DNA from 3 places in the Paenibacillus sp. FSL R5-0519 genome. Region 3 is predicted to be linked to each of the others. Evidence: riboswitches for the same ligand, from Rfam matches in the RefSeq annotation. Region 3 holds a riboswitch; each other region holds the start of a gene.
The links. Region 3 has a riboswitch for S-adenosylmethionine ahead of mmuP (S-methylmethionine permease). Riboswitches for the same ligand answer to the same signal wherever they lie in the genome.

Region 1 (3,286 bases), 2.5 Mb from region 3:
GCGCAGCCCGATGATTTCATTCAGATGTGACTTTTTGGTATGCATCAGAATGTCTTCCTCAAGCTTTTCGATTCGAGCTTCAATCCGGTCACCTACGGTGAAATAATTATCAACAATCAAGTCAACCAGCAAATACAGCAGACGATCCGGTGTACTGATTTCCTGTTCCCACAGGATTGGTTTCAGTGTGCGCAATTCGCTGACCTTTTGCTTCGTAACACTAATGATAAAATGTCTTCCGAGGAACAGGTTGACTGCACGCAGAAATATCTCTTCATCATCGAAACGGATGCTATTAATCACAATAAAATAATGGTTCTCATAAATTTCAATCTTCGGACGTTGTTCTTCGTCACTGAGACAGTCTTCCACAGCCAGATCATGCATCAAGAACAGCGGTTGAAGTACCGCCAAATCGTCTACATCTGCATCAATCCAGTAAAATCCTTCCGCTGGTGGAGTCAGCGCCTGCTGAATATCGTCCACCGGAATAAATACACCGTTGTTTACCAACCGGATTTTCATCGTTAATCTACTCCTTCTGCACCCGCCAACTCGGCGGATATTATCATTATGGGCGCAAAAAGAACAAATCAGCCGGTCGGCAGCGGAGCCTGGAGATCAGGGCTGCGTTCACTATATAATCAAACGGAAGTCACGTCCCGCTGCCGGCATGCTGATGTCAATTCTCTATGCAGTTTGTCGGAATTCGGCTGCCAGTCAGGCCTCGGGTCGCCATCCATTTAATATGTCACCTCTCACATAAGGGTTTATAACACCTTGTTTAGTATACCGCTGGTACAAGGTGCTTTCAAGCGCAAAAATGTGTCTATTTCGCGCCCTGAGGCAGTGTATGACAACGGATGAAGAACGGTTCCGATCTGGACAGCGGACAGAGAACTGCACCTTGACGTAAGGGCATTAATGTAATAAAGTAGACGGTGAACCATATTAAATTACAATCTAATACAGCGAAATCTTATCAAGAGTAGGTGGAGGGACTGGCCCGATGAAACCCGGCAACCGGCGGTATACCGCACGGTGCTAATTCTTGCAGCGACCTAGTGTCAAGTGGCACTGTTGTAACTGAGAGATGAGAGAGGCGCATATCTATTTACATATGACCTTTCTCGAAATCCGAGGAAGGTCTTTGTCATATGCCCCGACTTCTCAGCAGTGATTTTCGCTAAGGAACTTGAGGTTGTTTGTAACGTTGGATGAATGAGCAATTCAATGTTTTACAAGCTCAAGGCAGTCTGTCACTGTAATGATATGAAGACATCAAGCCAGTGGCAGCTGCATCTATCTATGCACAAGGAGGAGTTAGACTTACCATGCCAATCAAAATTCCGGATACTTTACCCGCAAAAGAAGTACTTGAAGGAGAGAATATCTTCGTCATGGATGAAACTTCTGCATACCAGCAGGATATTCGTCCACTCCGTATCGCTATATTAAACCTGATGCCGACAAAGGAAACGACCGAAACACAATTGCTTCGTCTGGTCGGAAACACGCCTATTCAGGTGGATGTTGTTCTCGTACATCCCAAATCCCATACGTCGAAGAATACGTCTCAGGAGTATTTGGATCTGTTCTATAAAACCTTCGATGAGATTGAGCACCGCCGTTTCGATGGCATGATTATTACGGGTGCCCCGGTGGAACAGATGGATTTTGAAGACGTGAACTATTGGAATGAAATCCAGGAGATCTTCGAATGGACCAAAACCAATGTGACTTCAACCCTCCACATATGTTGGGCTTCCCAAGCAGGTCTATACCATCATTTTGATGTGCCGAAAGTACCACTTGATGAAAAGTGCTTTGGTGTTTTCCCACATACGATCAATAAACCACATGTTCCATTGTTGCGTGGATTCGATGAGGTATTCAACGTTCCACATTCCCGTCATACGGAAGTGAGACGCGAAGATATTGAAAAGAATGAAAATTTAGAGATTTTGGCTGAATCCGAGGAAGCGGGTATCTTCCTGGTTGCGACCAAAGACGGCAAACAAATTTTTGCCACAGGTCATGCCGAGTACGACCCGTTCTCATTAAAGTGGGAGTATGACCGGGATGTAGCCAGAGGGTTGGATATTGCATTGCCTAGACACTATTATCCAAATAACGATCCTTCCCGTGTGCCACCGGCTACCTGGCGCGCTCATGCCAACTTATTATTCTCTAACTGGCTCAATTACTATGTGTATCAAGAAACACCTTACGATATTGGCCCGCAAATCTAATCGAGATTACAGGAGGATGCAGCAATGGAAGACAACAACAAGTTGAAAATCGAAAGCCGCTTAGCACAAATAGGGTCCATCAATGAACCGGTAACAGGCGCCATTAACTTTCCGATCTATCAATCCACTGCGTTTCGCCACCCGAAGCTAGGACAAAGCACGGGGTTTGATTATATTCGTACGACGAATCCAACCCGTAAAGTGTTGGAAGAAGCGGCTGCAGCGCTGGAGTCCGGTGATGCAGGGTTTGCCTGTAGCTCGGGTATGGCCGCCCTGCAAACGATTTTTGCCATGTTTGGTCAAGGAGATCATCTTATAGTATCGCTGGATTTGTATGGTGGGACCTATCGCCTGCTCGAACGCATTTTGTCCCGTTTCGGTGTAACCGCAAGTTATGTGGACACGAATGACCTGGCAGCACTGGAGAAGGTTCGTCAGCCAAATACCAAAGCGGTATTTATTGAGACACCAACCAATCCATTGATGATGATCACAGATGTGGAAGCCGTTGCTTCCTGGGCGAAAAAGTACAACCTGTTGACCATTGTTGACAACACGTTGTTAACTCCATTTTTCCAACGTCCGATTGAACTGGGCGCCGATATCATCATTCATAGCGCTACCAAATATCTGGGCGGACACAATGATGTGCTGGCCGGACTAATTATAACCAAGGGTGAGGCATTATCTGCAGAGATGGCTTTCCTGCATAATTCCATTGGAGCGGTATTGTCTCCAAGCGACTCCTACCAGTTGATGAAAGGCATGAAAACGCTGGCTCTTCGCATGGAGCGTCATGAATACAATGCGCTTACCATTGCCAAATACTTGCTTGAGCATCCAGCGGTGGGTGAAGTGTATCATCCAGGCCTGTCCGATCATCCGGGGTATGAGGTGCAGAATAAACAATCCACCGGTAACACAGGTATCTTCTCTTTTAAAGTGAAGGATGCACGTTACGTTGAACCATTGCTACGTCATATCAAACTGATTGCTTTTGCCGAAAGTCTCGGTGGAGTGGAATCACTCATGAC
Region 2 (3,286 bases), 310 kb from region 3:
TTGAATATTCCCATCGCGCTGTAAGCGCACTGGCTGGATTGTTGTCCATTGCCTCGTTTGTTGCTTTTCTGCTGTTTGGCAAGTCACGTCGTGACCTGCAATTGTTCTCTTTCTTAACCCTGGTATTTGTTATCGTGCAGGGAATTATGGGGGCTTTTGCTGTTGTCTTCTCCCAATCTTCAGCAGTCATGGCACTGCATTTCGGCTTTGCACTGATTGCTTTTGCCAGTTCCCTGATGATGGCGCTGGGCATAAGGCAGGAGGCAAAAGATGGCGGATTGGAGCGACTGAATAAATACCCTCGGGTGAGCAAAAAATTCAGGAATCTGGTCTGGTTCTCCACCATTTACACATATCTCGTGGTATACACAGGTGCATTTGTGAGCCACACGAATTCTGCTGGCGGATGTTCCGGATTTCCGCTCTGTAACGGGCAGATTATTCCTGAGCTTTCAGGAGGGGTAGCGGTTGCTTTTGCTCACCGTGCAGCAGCAGCGTCGCTCGTCATTGTTATTGCAATTCTGGGTCATTTCGCTTACCGTAATCATCCAGACAACAAGGAAATGCGTACCCTTGGCGTGGTATCCGTTGTTCTCATCCTGATGCAAGTCGTTATTGGTATTTTCATGATGGTGACAATGAACCGCCCGGAAGTATACATGTTCGTAGCGCTCGCTCATATGCTGGATATCGCCATATTGTTCGGGGTTTTGACGTATATGAGTTTCCTGGTGTACAAGCTGCATCGACCGGTTAATCGGTTCTAGATACAGATACAGTTCTCTTGAAGGTACTCGGCCTAATATGAAAGTCCACCATCCAGTGATGTACATCATTGGACAGGTGGACTTTGTTTGATGTCAGGGGGATCAGGGCAACCTATGGCAAGCAGCAATTACACGGAATGGATGAAGTTTTACGGTGATGAATTCTTGTTGATTCGGAAAAGAGGAGGTTAAATATGCTGCGAACGTTGTTGGGGGAAAAACCGCGTATAAACGAAGGTAAATTGAAGGAAGCGATGGACTCCATGGCGCATACACTTGAGCTCTTTCAGCGGCAAATGCATGTGGATCATGATCCCACGCATGACTATCGGAAACTGTATGTGTGGACTCAGGGACTCATCTCCTCACTGGATGAACTGGAGCAAAGCAGCTTCGCTGCAGCTCATTTTCGCAAAAAGGTCGTTGCAGGCTCAACGGACGACATGACGCCGACTGAAAAAGCCGAGTATGCCCGATATGTGTATTTCTACAAAGATGGCTTCATCCGCTGCTTTGCCATTCTGGATAAAGTCGGTACCGTATTGAATGAAATATTCCAGTTGAATACTTCAAATACAAAAGCGCATTTTTCTTATTTTACGGTGTTAAGGCAGTTCGATTATGCGAGGGAGCATCATGATCTTGCGTTGAAATTAATTCAGATCAAGGACTCATACCGGGAGCCGATGAGCAAGCTGCGCAAACGACGTAATATGGAAATTCACTACATGAACTCAGAAATGCACGATGACCTGTGGCAGTTACACCAGACCTTGCAAGGTAAAGTAAAGTTGGAGGATCTGAATCAGCATGTGCAGGAAATGCGTCAGGGCGTGGATATGGTCTGTGAAACGTTAACAGCCTCTTATCGTTATATCAATAAAATATGGCAAAGAAATAATTCCCTTTGACAAATCGGAATACTTGGAATATACTGAGTTTCAATTAGAGTGTTACAATGACGAAGAAAGAACTGATATTTCTCAAAAGTTACATTCACATTATAAAGCATGAACTACATGAACTTATAAAATCCTACAATAACATATTTCTTATCGAGAGCGGCGGAGGGACAGGCCCGATGAAGCCCGGCAACCGATTTGTAATGACATGATACATGTATCATTCGTTATAAATGTTAGGTGCTAATTCCTACAAAATGGTGCAAGGCACGATTTTGGCAGATGAGAAGGTATATTCTTTCACGTGAAGAGCCCTCTTTGTTTCTGCAAAGGGCTCTTTTTTTGTACTTTAAGGGGAGTTTTCCTTTAGATCGGGTAAAGATACATGTAGGTGGTTGGAAAGGGGCAAGTGCGATTGATTGAATTAAAAGGATTAACCAAAACGTACGGCAAAGGAAAAAAGTCTACAACAGCGTTATCCGAGTTGAATTTGAACATCCAAAAGGGTGAAATCTACGGCGTTATTGGGCATTCCGGAGCGGGTAAAAGTACACTGATTCGCTGTATTAATTTGCTGGAGCGGCCTACGGAGGGTGAAGTATGGGTTGACGGGATCAATCTGACTGAACTGAGCAAAACCGAATTGCAGCAACAGAGACGCAAGATCGGGATGATTTTTCAACACTTCAATCTGTTATCCTCTGCAACGGTATATGATAATGTGGCTTTTCCTCTAAAGCTTGTGGATACACCCAAGGATGCCATTGATCGCAAAGTGAAGGAAATGCTCAATCTCGTTGGTCTGGAGAACCATAGCAACAAATATCCAGCTCAATTGTCAGGTGGACAGAAACAACGTGTGGGGATTGCGAGAGCACTTGCGAGTGATCCGAATGTACTTCTATGTGATGAGGCTACTTCAGCACTTGATCCGCAGACGACAAATTCAATTCTGAAGTTATTGCTCGACATTAACGAAAAGTACAACCTTACGATTGTGCTGATTACACATGAGATGCATGTCATTCAAAACATATGTGACAAGGTGGCTGTCATTCATCAAGGTGGCATTGTGGAACAGGGACCTGTAACCGAAGTGTTCCTGAAACCGCAGCATGCGATTACGCGGGACTTCATGATGCGTGACCATGAAGCTGGACTGGCTCTGGAAGAGACCGCTCTGGCGAATGCAGGCATTGAATTGCAGGCAGGTGTTGCTTCGAAACTTGTGAAGATATCCTTTCTGGGGAACAAAACATATGAAGCGATTTTGTCCAGAACGGTTCGTAAGACGGGTGTGGATTTTGCCATCCTGCAAGGAACGATCTCTACGATTAAACAGGTTCCTTATGGACAACTGACCGTTCGGTTCGAAGGTGATTCCAATGCGATTGATCGGACGATATCCGAATTGACCGCTGACGGACTTGATGTGGAGGTGCTTCGTTAGATGGATTTTTCAACAGTTCGTTGGGAAGAGGTTGGTAAAGCTTCCATAGAGACACTGCAAATTTTGGGTGTATCAGGCCTATTCACCGTTATCTTTGGTTTACCACTCGGAGTTCTGCTGTTTATGACAGCCCGATCTGCTTCGATCAAGTCACGGACGGTGTACAT
Region 3 (3,286 bases):
AAGCGCCGTAGGGCCCAACGGATGCAGCAACCATCGGTCGTGGCCGAGCCAAGACCCCTGTCTCGAAGACATCAGACGTTTGTTGTGCCGTTCCGAATACCAGATTGCCCTCCGGTTTGACTGCCGTGTTCTCAAATCCCCCGTCCTGCACTTCTGCCCATACGTCATCTCTCGCCTGTGCAGCCAGCTGCACCGTCTTGCGAATCAGGTCCAACGCTTCTTGCTCTCCGATTCCTCTCTTGCGGAAGCCATCCACCGTCGCCTGATAACTGGATGTAATCGCACAGTCGGCTCCTGCACGGAAATAATCCGCATGGACCTGAACGATAACATCTGGATTCTCGAGCAATACACGAGCCGACCATAGTGGATCATCCAGATCACAGCCATGCTGTTCAAGTTCCGTTGCCAGCGCTCCATCCAGAATCATGACCGGATGCTCACGTAGGATCTGTTCTATGGGATTAGTCTGTTGTACTTGCGTCATGTACTTGTCCTCTTTTCTTATTCACACGTTCTGTCAGATAATAAGCTGCGTAACATACTGCGATAAATGGAACCCCACAATACAGCGCAATTCGCTGTGTCGGGTCGAAAGCAATACCTATACATGAAGCCAGGCATAATATAAATGAAACAATCGGTACCACAGGATACAGTGGTGTACGGTAGACCAGATCTTTGACCTCATGTCCTTCCCGGATATACTGTCTGCGGAACATATACTGGGAAGCGCTGATGCTCATCCATACGGCAACGACAGCCAGACCTGATATGGAGACCAGCGTAATATACACCGTACCTGGCGCAATGATGCTGGACAGCAGAGCCAGTGCACCACCCACCATACTGATCAGAAGTGCATTCAGCGGTACCCCGCGCTTGGTCAATTTGGCAAACCACGGAGAGATCGTTCTTTTGTCAGCCAGAGACCAGAGCATCCGTGAAGATGCATAGAGGCCCGAATTGGCAGCAGAGAGAATCGCCGTCAGAATAACAAAGTTCATGATGTCTGCTGCATAGGGTACACCTACCCGCTCCATTACCGCTACAAACGGACTTTCCAGTACACTGGCATCCGACATGGGCAGCAAGGCGGACAAGATCACAATCGTTCCGATGAAAAAAATAACCAAACGCCACAGCGTGGTATGAATAGCCTTCGGTATCGTCTTTTCCGGGTTCTCCGTCTCACCGGCGGCGATACCGATTAACTCGGTGCCTGAGAATGCAAAGTTTACAGCAAGCATGGTCATCAATATCGCTGTAGCCCCATGAGGGAACCACCCGAATGCTGTAATATTCGAAAGGAATGGAGCCGGTTCAGCATCCGCCATGGGGATGAATCCAAACATCGCTGCACCACCAATAATAATGAAAATTACAATGGTAACTACTTTGACAGATGAGAACCAGAACTCGGATTCCGCAAAAAGTTTTACCGTTAGAGCATTGAACAAAAAGATCATTAGTGCAAAAAGTGCGCTCCATATCCATACGTTTACAGATGGGAACCAACGCTGCATCAGCAGACCGGCGGCTGTGAATTCAGAGCCAAGCGCAACAGTCCAGGTTAACCAGTACAACCAAGCTACCGTGTAACCTGTTGCTGGTCCGATATATTTGGCTGCATAACTATGGAATGCTCCCGTCTCCGGCATATGAACAGACAGTTCACCAAGACAGAGCATTACCAGATATACAACGATAGCTCCAATCAGGTAGGACAGAATGGTGCCCAAGGGTCCCGCCTGCTGGATCGTATAACCTGAGCTCAGGAATAATCCCGTTCCGATGACTCCTCCGAGAGAGAGCATGACCACATGCCGTGCCTGCATTTTCCGTTGAAAATGCCCTTTGTCGCTGTTGTTCTCCATACCTACTGCTCCCTACTTCTTCATCCAGAAAAAACAAAAAAGACCCACTCTTCCTAAAGAGTGCGCCGTTACTGACAAATAAAAACAAACGCTCCTATCTATCAGGCTGTTCACCCGCTGGAATTAGCACAGTATCCTTCAGATCTGTTGCTGAGGTTTCTAAGGGCCAGTCCCTCCACCTCTCTGGATAAGAAAATGATTTTTTATAAATATAGCGATTGATCATGAATGTGTCAATATTTAAATCATAATCTCGCTATTCTGTGGAAGACCCCGGATTGGTGATGGATATCTTGACATCATACGTAATCGGCACGGTGCTGAAGATTCGGTCCCAATCGTCCTTGACCTTCTTCCATGTTTTTGGATGTTTAATACGCAAGCTATCCCGAAAATCCGCTACATCGACTTTATAGGTATGCTGAAGTTTGTACAATACCTGACGAATCTGTTGTTCGGCCAGTTCAGCAAAATCCTTTTCTAATTCTCTAAGATATTCACCTTTTTCCTCTTCCTCGGGAGCGCGCCAATCCTCCATCAGCCAGCCCTCGGATTCAGTCTTCACATGGAATGAAATATCATTGCCAACTACCTTCGGGGTGATTTTCACCTTTTTCTTCTTCATTTCGAACAACACAGTGAATCCTTCTTTATTGTGTGTCTTCAAGACGCCTCCCTTTTTTTTGGAATTGAGCCATGACAACCCTTCCAGATCTGTTTGACTAAGTTCTCCGATGAACTTGGTCGTTTTCCCATCAAAGATGCTGCCTCCGGAGAACTTATCCTCTCCATCGGAGTTTAATACATTCTGTAGCAAGAAGCTCGATCCGGATTGCATTTGTGCGTCTAACTTGGACAGCAGAACCGGATCAAGTATTTTATTGGATATATAAGAGTTGTTCGTAATGCCTGTGAGATAGAATGCTGGTATTCGAGAAGGATCTTGTGATGTTAACACATCTAATGCAGAATGATGACTGATCAGCACCAGGCAGTTCGGTCGAATATCATTATCCCGTAGTACAAAATCAAGTAATTGGTCCAAACCATATTTTTTGGCGATATCCTTGGAGACGACGATAACTTTCAGATGATGTCCAATGAGGGGGCGATCCCGCCTTAGTGCAAACTGGCGGAAGATTTGCAGCATGGAATCTCCACTGAGCTGTTCATTGGCATAGGATGTTTTGCCGGAAGAAGGAGAACCGGATTGCTGGCTCGATTGACTGTCGGAAAAGCCCGGAGCGATCTGCACCGTAGCAGTTACATAGTTCTTCTTAGGATATGAGCCTCCCTGAGCAGCGATGTCTTTCTCGAATTCCGTCTCTTTGCCGACATCAATTCCAAGACCGACATAAAGACTTAAATCCTCTATTTCTCGACTGCTCCAGCATCCGGATATCAATAAC

Region 1: linked by a shared signal. The riboswitch ahead of metA (homoserine O-succinyltransferase) and the one ahead of mmuP (S-methylmethionine permease) in region 3 are both predicted to bind S-adenosylmethionine.
Region 2: linked by a shared signal. The riboswitch ahead of MKY73_RS03965 (methionine ABC transporter ATP-binding protein) and the one ahead of mmuP (S-methylmethionine permease) in region 3 are both predicted to bind S-adenosylmethionine.

What each region holds. Positions count from the first base shown of each region.
Region 1 covers NZ_CP150234.1:4,637,241-4,640,526, reverse strand. The annotation lists gene corA (magnesium/cobalt transporter CorA) at 1-525, opposite strand, end outside; SAM riboswitch class I at 977-1,100, shown strand; gene metA (homoserine O-succinyltransferase) at 1,335-2,252, shown strand; gene MKY73_RS20755 (aminotransferase class I/II-fold pyridoxal phosphate-dependent enzyme) at 2,277-3,286, shown strand, end outside.
Region 2 covers NZ_CP150234.1:896,982-900,267, forward strand. The annotation lists gene MKY73_RS03955 (heme A synthase) at 1-767, shown strand, start outside; gene MKY73_RS03960 (Cthe_2314 family HEPN domain-containing protein) at 962-1,678, shown strand; SAM riboswitch class I at 1,817-1,958, shown strand; gene MKY73_RS03965 (methionine ABC transporter ATP-binding protein) at 2,085-3,119, shown strand; gene MKY73_RS03970 (methionine ABC transporter permease) at 3,120-3,286, shown strand, end outside.
Region 3 covers NZ_CP150234.1:583,802-587,087, reverse strand. The annotation lists gene mmuM (homocysteine S-methyltransferase) at 1-487, opposite strand, end outside; gene mmuP (S-methylmethionine permease) at 465-1,877, opposite strand; SAM riboswitch class I at 1,969-2,071, opposite strand; gene MKY73_RS02570 (Ger(x)C family spore germination protein) at 2,134-3,286, opposite strand, start outside.